2 regions of the Marinobacter sp. UBA2498 genome follow, and region 2 is predicted to be linked to the other one. Evidence: riboswitches for the same ligand, from Rfam matches in the RefSeq annotation. Region 2 holds a riboswitch; the other holds the start of a gene.
The links. Region 2 has a riboswitch for glycine ahead of B2W52_RS01040 (trimeric intracellular cation channel family protein). Riboswitches for the same ligand answer to the same signal wherever they lie in the genome.
Positions count from the first base shown of each region.

Region 1: linked by a shared signal. The riboswitch ahead of B2W52_RS05605 (D-amino acid dehydrogenase) and the one ahead of B2W52_RS01040 (trimeric intracellular cation channel family protein) in region 2 are both predicted to bind glycine.

Region 1 is NZ_DDOI01000047.1:50,321-57,793, reverse strand. Features, by position in the region: partial or broken gene B2W52_RS05630 (hypothetical protein) at 1-346, shown strand, start outside; gene B2W52_RS05625 (hypothetical protein) at 339-1,739, shown strand; gene B2W52_RS05620 (condensin complex protein MksE) at 1,732-2,301, shown strand; gene B2W52_RS05615 (putative bifunctional diguanylate cyclase/phosphodiesterase) at 2,313-4,019, opposite strand; gene B2W52_RS05610 (DUF3336 domain-containing protein) at 4,144-5,235, opposite strand; glycine riboswitch at 5,341-5,433, shown strand; gene B2W52_RS05605 (D-amino acid dehydrogenase) at 5,597-6,817, shown strand; partial or broken gene B2W52_RS05600 (FGGY-family carbohydrate kinase) at 6,798-7,473, opposite strand, start outside.
Region 2 is NZ_DDOI01000011.1:6,168-14,457, forward strand. Features, by position in the region: gene gdhA (NADP-specific glutamate dehydrogenase) at 27-1,373, opposite strand; gene rnk (nucleoside diphosphate kinase regulator) at 1,387-1,773, opposite strand; gene B2W52_RS01040 (trimeric intracellular cation channel family protein) at 2,092-2,691, opposite strand; glycine riboswitch at 2,732-2,830, opposite strand; glycine riboswitch at 2,831-2,916, opposite strand; gene B2W52_RS01045 (NADPH-dependent FMN reductase) at 3,135-3,527, shown strand; gene codA (cytosine deaminase) at 3,598-4,827, opposite strand; gene B2W52_RS01055 (PucR family transcriptional regulator) at 4,861-5,565, opposite strand; gene codB (cytosine permease) at 5,566-6,849, opposite strand; gene B2W52_RS01065 (acyl-CoA dehydrogenase) at 7,100-8,281, opposite strand.

The DNA.
Region 1 (7,473 bases), on a different contig from region 2:
GTACCGGCTGCTGAAACGGGTGTTGTACCCGGGCGTTCAATTGTCGTTCCCCATGGTGCTGGATGAGCTGGCCAGCGTGGACATCAGCCAGATGCCCTCGCTGCTGGAGCGGTTACGCAAGCAGGGCTTCAACCTGTTCTCTGCCGCCACTCATAGCGCCAGCGCGGAAGTGATTTACCTGATCGGCCGACACCTGGAAGTAGGGCAGATGCGCACCGCGAAGCCTTACAGCCCGCAACGTACCCTGGTGTTCTGGGGTGGAGCGGAGGGCTTTACCAACGGCGAGGCCATGAGCCACTGGGCTGATCAGACCCAGGCTAGCCTGATGGAGCAGGTGGATGAGTAAACGGTTCAGCACCCTGGATACCACCCGGCTGCTGTTCGAGCACCCGAAGATCCTGTTCCGGATGATCGAACGGATGGACCGGAACGAAGCCCGGTATATCCGTGAGAGCGATCTGGTGGCCGAGGTGATGGACTATACCCGCACCCTTGGCAACGCCGACCGGGATCGGGTGCGTTTTGCGCTGAATACCGACAATCTGTTCCGCAGCGGCCTGGTGATCGACATCATCAAGGCCGAAGGTGAGCGGCGCCTGGTGTTTCAGGATGCCCTGATCAACCTGATGCGTGCCTGCAACGCGTCGCTGTACCAGGAACTGACGGATGCTCGGCTTCGCGGCCATCTTGTAACCCTTCGGGACGTGCGCAATCGGCTCGAGACCAGCTCTTTCAGCGACGCCGATCCGGACTACACCGAACTGAGGGATGATCTGAACGAGCGGGTGAGCCAGCTCATCGGTTTGCTGCGCCAGAATGTCCTGCGCATGCAGACCATCAGTGCGCAGCTTGCGGATCTCTCCGGCGACGCCAGCCGGGCGCCCCAGAAATTCCTTGAGTTCCGCCAGAACCTGTTTGAGCAGATCGTTACCCTGTACGAGCGCCACATCAAGCCGACCCTGGTGTTTTTGAACCCGGATACGCGGCTGCCGGATGGCAGCAACCTGTTCGAAACCCTGGAAGCGATGGTGCGGTTGCTGGAAAATCACGGCGATCACAGCCTGGCAGATCAGTTGTTCCGTTCCTCCATTAGTTTGAACGCCCTGTACAAACCCATTCAGGCGGTGGCCCAGGAGGTGGAGCACTTCCTGCGCAAGACGCGCCAGGGCATGGTCCAGTACAACGCCATGGAGCATTTCTACGGCAAGCTGCAGGAACTCAAGGGGGAAACCGAGACCCTCAGCCTGAAACGAAAATGGCTGGAAGGTGGAGACTTTGCCCGCAGCACCGGTTTTCTGATCGGCCTTCGGGCCCAGCAACGACCGAAACACTACGCCTTCGGTGAATCGTCCAGCTACTACCAGCTGTTGTTCAGCGAACTGGAGCTGCGCCTGAACGACCTCCGACGCAAGGCTGAAGTGCCGGTTCTGCAGCAAGTGGATGGCAGTGGTCGCCATACCCGGATTGATGTCCAGCGCATCAACCAGCTGTATCAATGGCTGGAAACCCTGGAGCTGCGGCCAACAACCGATCTGGTACGTGAGCTTCACGGGCGCCTGGACGGGTTTATCCCCGGCTATCGCTTCCCGGACCTGCTGGCGGCGTTGAACCGGCTGGTAAACTCGCCCCCCGAGGGCTTGCAGGTGGTGACTACCAATCGCTTCCGAATCCTCGATCAGTCATCCGACAGTGAACAGTTTGTCTACCGAAAGCGTCGCCTGGAGCAACAGAATGTCTGAATTTGAAGAAATCCTCCCGGCCCACAGCGCCGCAATCTACCGGGAATTCCAGGCCGGCCGGGTGATTGTGCGTGATGTGTGGGACGGCAACCGCTCCGAGTTGCGTGCCAATCCGCTCTACAACCTGCTTTATAACCATCTGTCCCATTTCCGGACCTTCTATGAGCACCTGGGCAGTGAGCTGGTGTTCAACGAAACCGGCGCGTTTTTCTTTCTCAAGGAAAGCAGCGAAGAGGAGAACGAAGAGCACGATGAGAACGCCTTCCGGGTGCAGGTAATCCTGCTGCTGATCGGGCGTTATTTCGCACGCAGCGGTCGGGATCTTGAATACCTTGGCCGGCCCGATGCCGGGTTGAATGAGCAAGACCTCTCTTCCCTGGCTAGCGATGAGGAATATCAGGAAATTCTGCGTGCAGCCCGTTTTGAAAAGGGCGTGCCGGAAGCGCTGGATTACCTGGAAAAACGCCATCTGCTGTTTCGCGCGGGTGCGGGGCGCTGTTTCCTGAGTTCGGCGGGGCTGTATTTTCTGCAGGAGCTGGTTCGGGAGTTTGAACAAGGGTAGTGTTTTCCTGATCAGAAGCTGGTCAGGAATTCTTCAACTTTGTTTGCCGGCATGGGCTTGGCATAGAGAAAACCCTGAGCGAGATCACAACCCAGTTCGGTGACCAATTGGGCCTGTTCATCCGTCTCAACACCTTCGACCAGCACGCTTAGGCCCAGGCTGTGGCCAACGGTAACCATTGCCTCCATGATGGCCATATCGGCGCTGTTCTGCATCGCATGTTGCAGAAAGCTCCTGTCGATTTTTATTCCGCAAACCGGGAGTTTTCGGAGATAGACAAGAGAGGAGTGTCCGGTACCGAAGTCATCAATCGAAATGTGCACACCCGCCTGTTTCAGTTTTTCCAGTTGTTTTGTCTGGCTTTCATCGGTGCCGAAAACCTCGTTCTCAGTCAGCTCCACCCCAAGCTGGTTAGGCTGAAGATTGTAACGTTCCACTGTTTCGAGAATATGGCTCGCAAGGTGTGGATTGGTGAGCTGTCGTCCCGACAGGTTGATATCAACCCGCAGGTTTTTCAGAGGGGTATCCTGCCATGCGTCGAGCTGCTTGCAGGCTGCTTCGATTACCCATTCGCCTATCCGGTTGATGAGGCCAGACTTTTCAGCCACGGGAATGAAAATGGCTGGTGAAACTGCCCGGGATTGACCGTGAAAACAACGAAGAAGCGCCTCGCAGGAGTCGCATGTGCGATCCGCGAGGCTGATCTGGGGCTGGAAAAACAATTCGAGGCCATCGTTATTCAAGGCGTCTCTGAGCAGGTTGGTGATTTCCTGATAACTGACCAGCCTGTCATTGATATCCGGGGTGTAGAAGCACACGCCGTTCTTGCCGGTTTCTTTGGCCTGATACATGGCGGCGTCTGCATTGCCCATCAGCTCAGCCACGGTGGTTCCGTTGTGCGGAAAAAGGCTCACGCCAAAGCTGGCGGTAACCTGGTAGCAGTCGCCTTCCAGATGAACTCTGTGTTCCAGAGCGTCTATCAACCGACAAACAAGTTCATGAATACCTTCAGGGCCTTCGAAATCGAAGATCAGCAAGACAAACTCGTCTCCGCCAAAGCGGCTCAACAGGTCTCCGCCTCGAAGTTCGCCCCTCAGGGTTTCGGCCACCGCTTTCAGGAGACTGTCACCATGATGGTGGCCACGGGTATCGTTGATGATTTTGAAATTGTCCAGATCGATAAAAACGACCGCTAATTCCTGTTGCAGGCGATCAGCCTCATCCAGTCGGCTCGACAACTCGGCTTCCATGAAATGCCGGTTGGGTAATCCCGTCAGGTCGTCAAAACTCGCGCGCCGATAAAGCTCGTCTCTGGCTTGTTTCTGCTCTTCGAGGCTTATGTCGATGCAGAACATCTCACAGGCCCCGCTTTCCTGTTTGATCATCACATGGCTTGAGTAAACGGGAACCAGATGTCCTTCTTTGTGTTTCAGTTCAAGTTCGTCGGAGGGAATGCTGATGTTTTTTTCAAGCCAATTGCGGTGCGCGTCGATCACAGCGTTGCGCATGTGATCGGGGATGATCAGGTCCTCCAATAACTGTCCGAGCGCTTCCTCGTGCGAATAGCCATAAAGGCGTGTGCTTGCCTCGTTCCAATATATTACCCGCCGGTACCTGTCATAGCCCTGGACAGCCACCATGGGCAGACTTTCTATCAGTTCGTAAAACCTGTTTTCACTGTCTTCGGTAGCCGATCGAATTCCCTGTCTCATATCCATTGCGGGTCAGCATCCTTTTGGTTAGCGATGAACGCACCGCAAAGCGATGATGCAATAAAGTGAGAATAGTTCGGGATCCCGGGGTTATCTAGTTGATTTACTGATCGGTAGGGCGGTGCTGTCTTTAGAGCGGCGTTGCAGTCTGCTCTGCGGTTTCCTGCTCCAGCTCTTGCTCCAGCCTGGCGATACAGCGATCGAATGCCCGGCTGATCCTGGTCTGGTCCTTGATCATGGCAAGCCGTGGCCATGTGGCCTGTTCACCGAGATTGATATACATCTCGAGATCTTCAGGGGTCGGGTTGGAGAGGACCTTTCGGTAAAGGGACGCCCTGGGCGGGAAATGGATGTTGATGTCCCCGAGGTATTGCTGACTGGTCATGGCGTAGGCCTGCTCGATGAGTGGCCGTGGCTTCTGCTGGGTGCGGGTGGGGGAGACGGAGATATTCAGAGTTCGGCCACTGTGCTCATAGGCTTCCTTGAAACTGACGTTGCCCAGATTGTGGTGGAGATGCTCCTGAAGTTGGCGCGGATCCATGGCATGGCCCGCCCTCAAGCCTTCCGTGACGCCGAGCCAGCGGAACGCATTCAGGTGAATCCGTTCCGGATGGTTAAAGAACTCTGCCAGTTCCTTGTCGTTCCGTGTGCAGATGGCACCCGGCACGATGGCACCCATGCTGGAGCCTGCCATGACATCCGGCAGCAGATCCTGTCGCCAGAGCGCCCGGGTAACACCGATATGGTAAATACCAAAGGCCGCACCCCCGCTGAGCATCAGGGCTGGCCGACCATAGACCCGCTCGGCGTCCTGAAACATCTTCAGTTTTCGGGCGGTTGTCACCTCCGGAATAGGGTGGTCGCAAATGAATTCCATGGACGTCTCGACGGCATCCAGGAATTCACCCACCAATCGGTTGGTGCCGCTGCGCGCCACCGTGTACAGGTCGGGATTGGATAATTCGCCCAGGTGACGGTATAGGCTCTCCTGAAGTATCCGGATCAGTCGCCGTGTGTCGCCATTCTGCCGGCAATGGTCCATGAGGCCCATGTGCTTGCGCATCAGGCTTTCATGCAGCATCCCGGTCTCTTCCTGCTCGCGCCAGGCCAGCAGCCCGTCCAGGTCATCGAGCGCGGTAGCGGCCTCGCACCACTGCTCGTAGTCGTGGGCCTGTTCCAGTTGCTGCTGGAGCTGTTTGCGGGTCTTCGAGGCGTGTTTCATGGCTTTTACCTTAACCCATACGGCCCAAGCTGTGCAGAGGCCGGTTTCCTGGCTCCGGGTTATTTGCTATGTTTAGGCCCGTGGGTTGGGTTTTATTACCAATCAGACATGTCTGCGGGAGAGACTGAATCCCTTGCGATCAGCGCCGAAGGAGCAACTGCCCCGGAAACTCTCAGGCAAAAGGACCGCTGACATGAATACTTTCCGAAGAGCTGTCGACAATCGCGTCAGTCGGCACACCGAAGGAGCAAACGACCGTTTTCGTTAAAACGGCTCGTGAATCTCTCAGGTCCCGTGACGGAAGGGGTGCTTTCTGCCATTTCGAGCAGGGAGGAAACCCTTGGCGCTCACGGAGATTGGAATGAAGCGAATCGCAGTAATTGGCGGTGGTATCACTGGTATTACCACGGCCTACACCCTTGCCAAGCGCGGGCTTGACGTTACGGTTTACGAGAAGCATCGCTATGCGGCGATGGAAACCTCCTTCGCCAACGGTGGACAGCTCTCTGCTTCCAACGCAGAGGTCTGGAACAACTGGCAGACCGTGATGAAGGGCATCAAGTGGATGTCCCGCCGGGATGCGCCACTGCTGGTCAATCCCAAGCCGTCCTGGCACAAGCTGAGCTGGTTCGCCGAGTTCATTGCCGCCATTCCCCAGTATGAAAAGAACACCACGGAAACTGCACGCCTGGCCATTGCTGCCCGTGACCACCTGTTTGCCTGGGCGCAGGAAGAAGGCATCGATTTCGACCTGAAGAAGCAGGGTATCCTGCACATCTACCGGGACAAGGCCGGGTTTGATCACGCTGAAAAAGTATCGCGCCTGCTGGCGGCTGGTGGCCTTGAGCGCCGGTCGGTGACCCCGGAGGAAATGAAATCCATCGAGCCGACCCTGGCCGGCAACTATTACGGCGGGTTTTTCACAGAGAGTGACTCCACCGGTGATATTCACAAGTTCACCAATGGACTGGCGGATGCCATCAAGCGGCTGGGCGTAAAAACCTGTTACGGCCACACGGTGACCGAGCTGAGCGCCGATGAGCGCAATGCCTGGGTGACCGCTCACGATGGCACCGAACAGTCCCGGGACACATTTGACGGCGTGGTGATCTGTGCCGGCGTCGGCAGTCGCGGACTCGCGAAAAAGCTGGGTGACCGGGTGAATATCTATCCGGTTAAGGGTTACTCAATTACCGTGGAGCTGGACGACGAAGCCTCGCAAAAGGCGGCACCGACCGTGAGTTTGCTCGACGATGCCACCAAGATCGTCACCAGTCGCCTGGGCGATGGCCGTTTCCGGGTTGCCGGTACCGCCGAGTTCAGCGGTTACAACCGCGATATCAAGGACGACCGCATCCGCCCGCTCACCCGTTGGGTTGAGCAGTGCTTTCCCGGAGTCTGTACTCGCAAGGTAGTGCCCTGGGCCGGCTTGCGGCCAATGCTGCCGAACATGATGCCAAGGGTTGGGCCAGGTCGCCTGCCGACCGTGTTCTACAACACCGGTCACGGTCACCTGGGCTGGACGCTCTCTGCGATTACCGCTGAGTTGGTCGCTGAGAGCGTTACCGGGGATAGCCGGTAATCTCGCGGATTTTCCGGTACAGGGGTTGAAGCTGAGGGTACATCTTCAGATAAACCTCGGAATACAGCCGCTGGTAAAGAGCCCGGGTTTCTTCGTTGGGATGAAAAACGTCGCCAACCCGGGTCATCTTCGCCACGGCGGTGTCGAAATCCGGATGCAGCCCTAGCCCGACAGCGGCATCAATGGCGGCGCCGAGCCCGGAGGTCTCATAGGTGTGAGGCCTCTCGGCCGGCAGCCCGAGCACATCGGCGGTGAGTTGCATCGCCGCATCGCTCTGTGAGCCACCGCCGGCCACTCGCAATTTCCTGATCTTCACGCCGCTTCGCTTCTCGATTTTTTCCTTTCCTTCCCTGAGCGCGTAGGCCAGACCTTCGAGGATGGCGCGATAAATGTGGGAACGGGTGTGAACGTCCCCGAACCCGATGATCGAGCCTTTCGCTTCCGGCCCCGGCTGGCGCACGCCGGGTGACCAGTAGGGCTGAAGCATCAGGCCCATGGATCCTGGTGGCACTGCCTTGACCAGTTCATCGAACAGCGCTTCCGGCTCGATACCTCGTTCCTCGGCCAGTTTCTGTTCTCTCAGCCCGAACTCCCGCTTGAACCAGCTCACCATCCAGAAACCCCGGTAGATCATGACCTCCGTCGAGTAATGGCCG
Region 2 (8,290 bases):
ACGAACAGAAGGCGCCTCCAGACTATTTAAATAACCCCAAACGCCAGCATCGCATCAGCAACCCGGCAAAAGCCTGTGGTATTGGCGCCAAATACGTAGTCTCCCGGCCGGCCGTATTCTTCAGCGGTTTCAAAACAGGAGCGGTGAATTTCGATCATGATGTCCTTAAGGCGGTGTTCGCTGTAATCGAAACTCCAGGAGTCCCGGGAGGCGTTCTGCTGCATTTCCAGCGCGCTGGTAGCCACGCCACCGGCATTAGCCGCTTTTGCAGGACCAAATAAAATGCCGGCGTCGCGGAACAACTTCACCGCGTCTGGAGTGCACGGCATATTGGCACCTTCAGCAACCGCCAGGACGCCATTGCGAATCAACGCCTTCGCGTCGCCCCCGGTCACCTCGTTCTGAGTGGCGCACGGCAGGGCTACCTGACAGGACAGTTCCCAAATGGACGCCCCGCGCACGTAATCGCTTCCATTCTGCCGCCGGGCGGCATAATCGCTGATTCGGCCGCGTTCCGTCTCTTTGATCTGGCGAACCAGCCCAACATCGATTCCGGCCGGGTCGTAAACGTAGCCACTGGAATCGGAGCAGGCGATCACCCTGCCCCCAAACTGCTGAACCTTCTCCATCGCATAAATTGCGACGTTCCCGGAGCCGGAAACTACCACGTCCTTGCCCTCCAGATCGGAACCTTGAGCCGCCAGCATCTCCCGGACAAAATAAACCGTTCCGTAACCTGTCGCTTCCTTGCGCACACGAGCACCGCCCCATCCGAGGCCCTTACCAGTCAGCACGCCAGATTCGTAACGGTTGGTGAGGCGCTTGTATTGCCCGAACAGAAAACCAATCTCCCTGGCTCCTACGCCGATGTCGCCTGCTGGCACGTCGGTGTACTCGCCAATATGCCGATACAGTTCGGTCATGAAGGATTGGCAAAACCGCATGATCTCATTGTCAGATCGGCCCTTGGGATCAAAGTCGGAACCACCCTTGCCTCCGCCGATCGGCATACCGCTCAGAGAGTTCTTGAAGATCTGCTCGAAACCCAGAAATTTCACCACGCCCAGATTGACGGAAGGATGGAACCGCAAGCCCCCCTTGTAGGGCCCAAGGGCCGAGTTGAATTCAACGCGAAACCCCCGGTTGATCTGCACGGTACCAGAGTCATCCACCCAGGGGACCCTGAAAATGATTTGCCGCTCTGGTTCGCAAATACGCTCAAGGAGCTTCGCTTCCTTATACTCGGGATGCTTGGCAATCACCGGCGCCAGCGAGTCGAGAACTTCCAGAACGGCCTGATGAAATTCAGGTTCCGCGGGATTTCTCAGGACGACCTGCTCATACAGCTGGTCAAGGGGGGCTTTCTGGTGCATGCATCTTCCTCGTTCAGTTTGCGTGAGTCACATGGATAATTTTCAGACGCAGCTGGTTCTTTCCAGCCAAAGGCCAATCAATACGATCGCCTACCCGAAGACCCAGCAAGGCTGCACCCGCCGGAGCCAGGACGGATACACACTCCTCGCTTCCGTCTCGCGGGGTCGAGTACACGAGTCTCTTCGTGTACTCGGCGTCGTTACTCTCATTTTTAAAATGGACCAGAGAATTCATGGTGACGGTGCCGGAAGGCAGCTTTTCGGCATCAACCAGAGTTGCTCTATCAAGCTCGAGCGCAAGCGCTTCGGCTGTTTCAGTGCCATGTAGCTGTTTCTCCAACATCGCAGATAAACGATCAAAATCCTGTTCTAAGACATAAATAGCTGGACGTTCGGACATACCGACTCCTATAGGCCCGCAAGGCAAGGTTCAGTTAGGGGATGTGTTCAGAGGGTTTCGCCGAATTCGACGAGGGATTCGACGAATTCAGCGAAAGGAATGGCAAATACGGCGAGGCCCGGCAGCCAGAAATGCCGCCGCTGATAAAACGGAATGGATGAAGTAAAAACCGGTTTTCATTTTGAAACTCAGCGACTCTGAAAAAGGAAAAATCTTAGCAAGCTACGTTAGCTCAGTTCACGAGGAAATGAAACGATGAAAAGGTCTGAGGCTAGACCATGCCCACAATTCGAGGGCTTTCTCAAACCCACATCGCGCTCATTCCCAGCGTGTCTGCGAATAGCTGAATACTGGCAACGACAACCCCCAGCGAATGGCCGCCATACGCAGAAGCAGCCCGAGACTGAAAGCGGCCAAAAGAGTGACATTCTCGCCCACCCCTTGGCGAAGCAAGGTCAGGTACAGGAAAGCCACCATCAGTGAAACGCTGGCGTAGAGTTCGTGGCGCAGCACCTGCGGGGTGCGGTTACATAAGATATCCCGGATGATACCGCCAAAGATCCCTGTTGTGATGCCGGCCATGACCACCACCACGGTGTCATAGCCCAGCTTGAGCGCGACATTGCAGCCAATAACCGTAAAAGCCACCAGACCTATGGCATCCAGAACCAGAAACAACTGATGCAGATGCCGCATGAAGCGCGCAATCACGATGGTGACCAGGCCACCGGTAATGGTCATGTAGATATAGCGAGGGTGCTGGGTCCAGGTGACTGGGAAATTACCCAGAAGAATGTCCCGGACAGTTCCGCCACCAAGGGCGGTAAAAAACGCAATTACAGCGACACCAAACAGATCCATGTTCCTCCGCCCGGCGGTGAGGGCTCCCGACATGGCTTCGGCGGTAATGGCAATCATATAGATAGAGGTCAGCACACAGGACTCCTGAGTTTCTGTGGCCTCTCCCCCTGTCCCTGATACCTGAGAGTTTACAGAGCCTGGCTCTGCTTGCCCCTTCGGTGGACTGCGGTGGCAGTCGCTCTCCAGACGGCGTTAGATGATGCTCGCAGTACCTGTGCCTGAGCGTTTATGGGAGTTTGCGCCTTCGGCGGGGCCAACGGCCCACTCTCCTGCGAGACCGGGCATTATAGAGAGATAGGAAGCTAACGTCGAGCGAGGCGGCGGGCTGATAGGCTCAGAATTTTTGACTAATTCTTACTGGTTACTCCGTTATCTTTTTGAAGAGGCGCCCTTTATGCTGCTTTTCCAAGCAGACATTCCTACACGGATTCACTAAGCAGCCTTCGACGGCTTGTGGCCGCTATCTAAGGACACCCCATGAAACTACAAACCATCCTCGCATGCAGAAATATGAGCATGAGCACACCAAAGCCTGGTCAGCGAGCGTAAATAAGGCAGATGCCTACGTCTTCGTCATTCCCGAGTACAATTTTTGCCCGCCGCCATCGTTCACGAACGCGTTGAACTACGTCTACAACGAGTGGAACTATAAGCCTTGCGGGTTTGTCAGCTACGGCGGTGTTTCCGGTGGACTCCGTTCAGCCCAGGTTGCCAAGCAGCTGGTTACTACGCTGAAAATGATGCCGATGGTGGAAGGAGTAATGGTGCAGATGCCGTGGGAGAAACTGGATGACCAGCGCAACTTCCTCCCTGCCGAGCATCACACCGGCTCTGCCAATGCCATGCTGGACGAAATGGCGAAATGGGCAACGGCCCTGAAGTCGCTACGCTGAACACCAGAGTAGTTGAGCAGATTCCCCGGTTAGCAAACCGGGGAATCTGTAGCTTCTACTTCAACGGGCATCAACCCTGCCGGTTTATCAGAACACGGCCATCACGAATAGACGCGGCAACCGGCAACTGGCCCAACAGCACCTCGTAGGGCGACTGCCCCTGCAGAACAACACAGCGAGCCGGAAGTCCCTCCTCGATGCCGTATTCGTCCAGATCCAATGCTGCAGCACCGTTGTCGGTGATCAGCTCCAGCGACCGATCAATCCAACCCATGCCCAGCATGTGGCAGGCGTGCAGGCCTACGTCCAGGGTACGGAGCATGTTGCCGTTGCCCAGTGGATACCAGGGATCGCGGATGGAATCCTGGCCGAAGGCCACCTTCAGTCCCGCATCCAGCAGTTCCGGAACCCGGGTCAGGCCACGACGTTTCGGATAACCATCGAAGCGGCCCTGCAGGTGCAGGCTTTCGGTGGGCATCGACAGGAAGCGCAGGCCGGATTTCTTCAACAGGCGGAACAGCCGGCTGCAGTAATGGTCGTTGTACGAGCCCATGGCACAGGTATGGCTGGCGGTGACCCGTGAGCCATAATCCAGCTTGAGCGCCTCGGCAGCGAGCACTTCCAGGAATCGGGATTCGGGATCGTCGATCTCGTCGCAATGCACGTCTACGAGAAGGTCGTTTTTGTGGGCCAACGCCACCAGCCATTGAACCGATTCAACGCCGTAATCTCGAGTGAATTCGAAATGGGGAATGCCACCGACCACATCGGCCCCCAGACGAACCGCCTCTTCCATCAGCTCCTTGCCCTGGGGAAATGACCAGAGACCTTCCTGGGGAAAAGCGACAATCTGCAGGTCTACTGTGTCAGCCATACGCTCACGCACTTCCAGCATGGCCTTCAGCCCTGTCAGCTTGGGGTCCGTCACGTCCACGTGGGTGCGGACGTGCTGAATGCCGTTATCGGCAAACAGCTTCAACGTCTGTTCGGCCCGACCGATCACGTCGTCGTGAGTCAGGCTGGCTTTGCGCTCAGACCAACACTCGATACCTTCAAACAAGGTACCACTCTGGTTCCAGCGTGGCTCGCCGGCGGTCATGGCCGCATCCAGGTGGATGTGCGGCTCCACGAAAGGAGGAGCGACCAGATTTCCGCCGGCGTCCAGCTGGTTCTCGGCAACGCTTTCAGTCGCATCCTGCGCCGTGACACTGCTGAATTTTCCATCGGTGATGGTCAGCCGGAATAACCCCTCACGGCCCTGCAACCGAGCATTGGTAATAGCGTTCAGATTTTCACTCATAACATCTCCACACAGATTTTCCGCTGGCTTGAATCATGGCCGCGACAACAGATGGGCCAGCACCAGGGTTTTGAAATATTCATTCGGTTCAGACTCCGGAGGCATCTCCGCGACCAACCGATTCATCCGGTTCCGGATGGTATTTCTATGGCAGCCAAGGGCTTCAGCCATGGCGCACTGGTTTCCACGCTCCTGAAGCCATACCTCCAGGAGATCTCGACTACTGTCCAGCAACCCGGCTTCCACCTCAGGCAGGTACTGCCGGATAAGTCCTTCGAGCTGATGACTGCCGATACCGGCTATCAGCGCCTCCGCCAGCCCGCCTTCCCGGGGCTCTTGCGACCGCTCCGATGCGACAATCGCCCGGGCGATGGTTTCGGTCACATCCACCATTGGCAGCGAGTAAGGCTGCTCAAACAACGGCATGGCCAGCTCATCCGCCAGACGACTTAACATGGCCGGTAGCTGCCCGATGTAGGCATCGCCGGTCAGCACAACCAGCCCCGATATACCGCAGTCCCGACCTTCATAGAGGCACTCGGCCAGATTGGCCGGGCTGCGGTGGCGGCTGATACCGGTGACAAATACCAGCTCGCCACCCCTGACCCAGTTGCTGAAAGACCGGTTCTCCGCCAGATAAGGCCAGCGTACCGTGTTGTCTGCGCCGGAACTCCCACCCCGCAGATGGATGGCCCCGAGGCCAGGGAGTTCCGGAATGTCCCGGCACGTCAGGGCCATTTACACCGCTCCCAGAACCTGGGCCCGGCGATCACGCACAGCCTCACTGACCACAAGCACTACACCATAACTGGCCGCGGCAACCAGTACGCCAACAATCGGCGCGATCCATGGCGAGGTATAGGCCGCTGCCGAGCCTATGGCATAGGCCGCCAGCCCGGGAACGTTGAACGCGGGCAGAGTCGCCGTTTCGAGTGACGGATACTCGCGTTTGTAGCCGATGAAATAACTGGCCATGATGACGCCGCCAATGGGCGGGATGAAGGTTCCAAGCAACACAAGGAACGGGATAAGCCATTCATACATACCCAGAACAGCCAGCACTGTACCGATAGCGGCACCGCCCACTGTGACCAGCTTGCGCCGGCGGGTCCGAATCATATTGCAGCCGGCCACGGCAAAGTTGTATACGGTATTATCCTGCGTTGTCCAAAGATTCAGGAAGAGCATGAGAATACCCAGGGTCGCCAGCCCCTGCGCCACCATGATGTCGACGATATCCGCCTGCTGGTAAACCAGAGCACCAAAGGCGCCAATCAGCGTCATCAATCCATTACCGAGGCAGAACGCCAGTAGGGTCGCAATGACCGCCGTTTTTCCGGATTTGGCAAAACGGGTCCAGTTGGTAGCCTGGGTGCCTCCACTTACGAAAGTGCCGAACACCATGGTAATAGCAGCAGCTACGGTCATTTCGTCTGAGGGGGTAATGGCGAGTAATCCCGAAAATCCACCGGCGTCCGAGGTGGCGATTGTCATACTCACCGCTACCAAAATAATCATCGCCGGCACCGCAAAGCGGGACAGCATTTCCAGCCCCTTATAACCAATGAACGCGGTAATGCAGAAGCCGAAACCGAACACCACCATCAGCGGCGTGGTCCAGCTCTCGGGCAAGCCCGTCAGCTTGACCAGGAGAATGGCCATGGTAGCCGTACCCCAGGCGTACCAGCCGATCTGGGTAAAGCCCAGGATGAAGTCGGAGAGTTTGCTACCCAGCTCACCGAAGGTAAAGCGGGACATCAGTGCCGTATTCAGCCCCGATTTGGCAGCGATATATCCGAGAATAGCGGCATAAGCACCCAACAAAAGGTTACCGGCTGCCAGCACCAGCAGCATCGTTGAAAAATCGAATGCAACACCGATACTGCCGCCCGCCCACATGGTGGCGGTGAAAAAGGTGAAGCCAAGCAGAACCAGGCCCATGGACCAGATACTGCGACGCTGAGCCATCGGCACCGGGCTGAGCGGATAGTCCTGTTCCTGAGGGGTTACTTGTGAGGTCATAGCCTTGTCTCTCTTTGATGAAAACACGAGAGAAAGATGGCAACGTCTGTGCCATGTGGTCCTCACGACCATGATTTGAGAGAGTGGATGACACCTGACCTGTGCACTTTGCACAATCACACCAGGTCGGGATGTCGTCGCATCCCGGGTTCGCCCTGACCTGGTGCAAAAAAGCAGGCCAACGCTCATTTTAGTGCAGGACTGCCCAAAGACCAGACCCTGCAATACCGGCAATCCTGGATGAGAATGATTAAAAGAACGCCTGAATCCCGGTCTGGGCTCGACCCAGAATCAGAGCGTGCACATCGTGAGTGCCTTCATAGGTATTCACCACTTCCAGATTCACCAGATGTCGCGCCACCCCGAATTCATCACTGATTCCGTTCCCCCCGAGCATATCCCTGGCCAGGCGGGCAACATCCAGGGCCTTGCCGCAGGAATTGCGCTTCATGATCGAAGTGATCTCGACGGCAGCCGTGCCCTCATCCTTCATCCGACCAAGACGCAGGCAGCCTTGCAGGGCCAGGGTGATGTCGGTCTGCATATCTGCCAGCTTTTTCTGGATCAGCTGGTTGGCCGCCAGCGGCCGACCGAACTGCTTGCGGTCCAGCACATACTGGCGAGCGGTGTGCCAGCAATCTTCGGCGGCACCCAGAGCACCCCAGGAAATACCGTAGCGGGCGGAGTTCAGGCAGGTGAACGGCCCCTTCAGCCCTCGCACGTCCGGGAAGGCGTTTTCTTCCGGCACAAAGACGCCGTCCATCACGATTTCACCGGTGATCGAGGCCCGCAGCCCTACCTTGCCGTGAATGGCCGGGGCACTCAGGCCCTCCCAGCCTTTCTCAAGCACAAAGCCGCGAATTGCGCCGTCGTCGTCCTTGGCCCAGACCACGAACACATCAGCGATTGGGCTGTTGGTAATCCACACCTTGCTGCCGGTCAGGCGGTAACCGCTGTCCACCTTGCGGGCGCGGGTCGCCATGTTGCCAGGATCGGAGCCATGGTCTGGTTCGGTCAACCCGAAACACCCGATCCATTCTCCGGAAGCGAGTTTGGGCAGATACTTCTGGCGGGTTTCCTCATTACCGAATTCGTAGATGGGCACCATCACCAGAGATGACTGCACACTCATCATGGACAGGTAACCGGAATCCACCCGCTCCACCTCGCGAGCGATCAGGCCATAACACACGTAATTCAGGCCGCTACCGCCGTATTGCTCGGGAATGGTACATCCCAGCAGGCCTGTCTCGCCCATTTCCCGGAATATCTCCGGGTCGGTCTGTTCGTTGCGGAAGGCTTCCAGCACCCGGGGCCGGAGCTTACTTTCGGCAAACTGGCGAGCACTCTCGCGCACCATACGCTCGTCTTCGGTCAGTTGCTGGTCCAGCAACAGCGGGTCTTCCCAGTTGAAACTTGCTTGGTTGGCCATGTTGGTTGT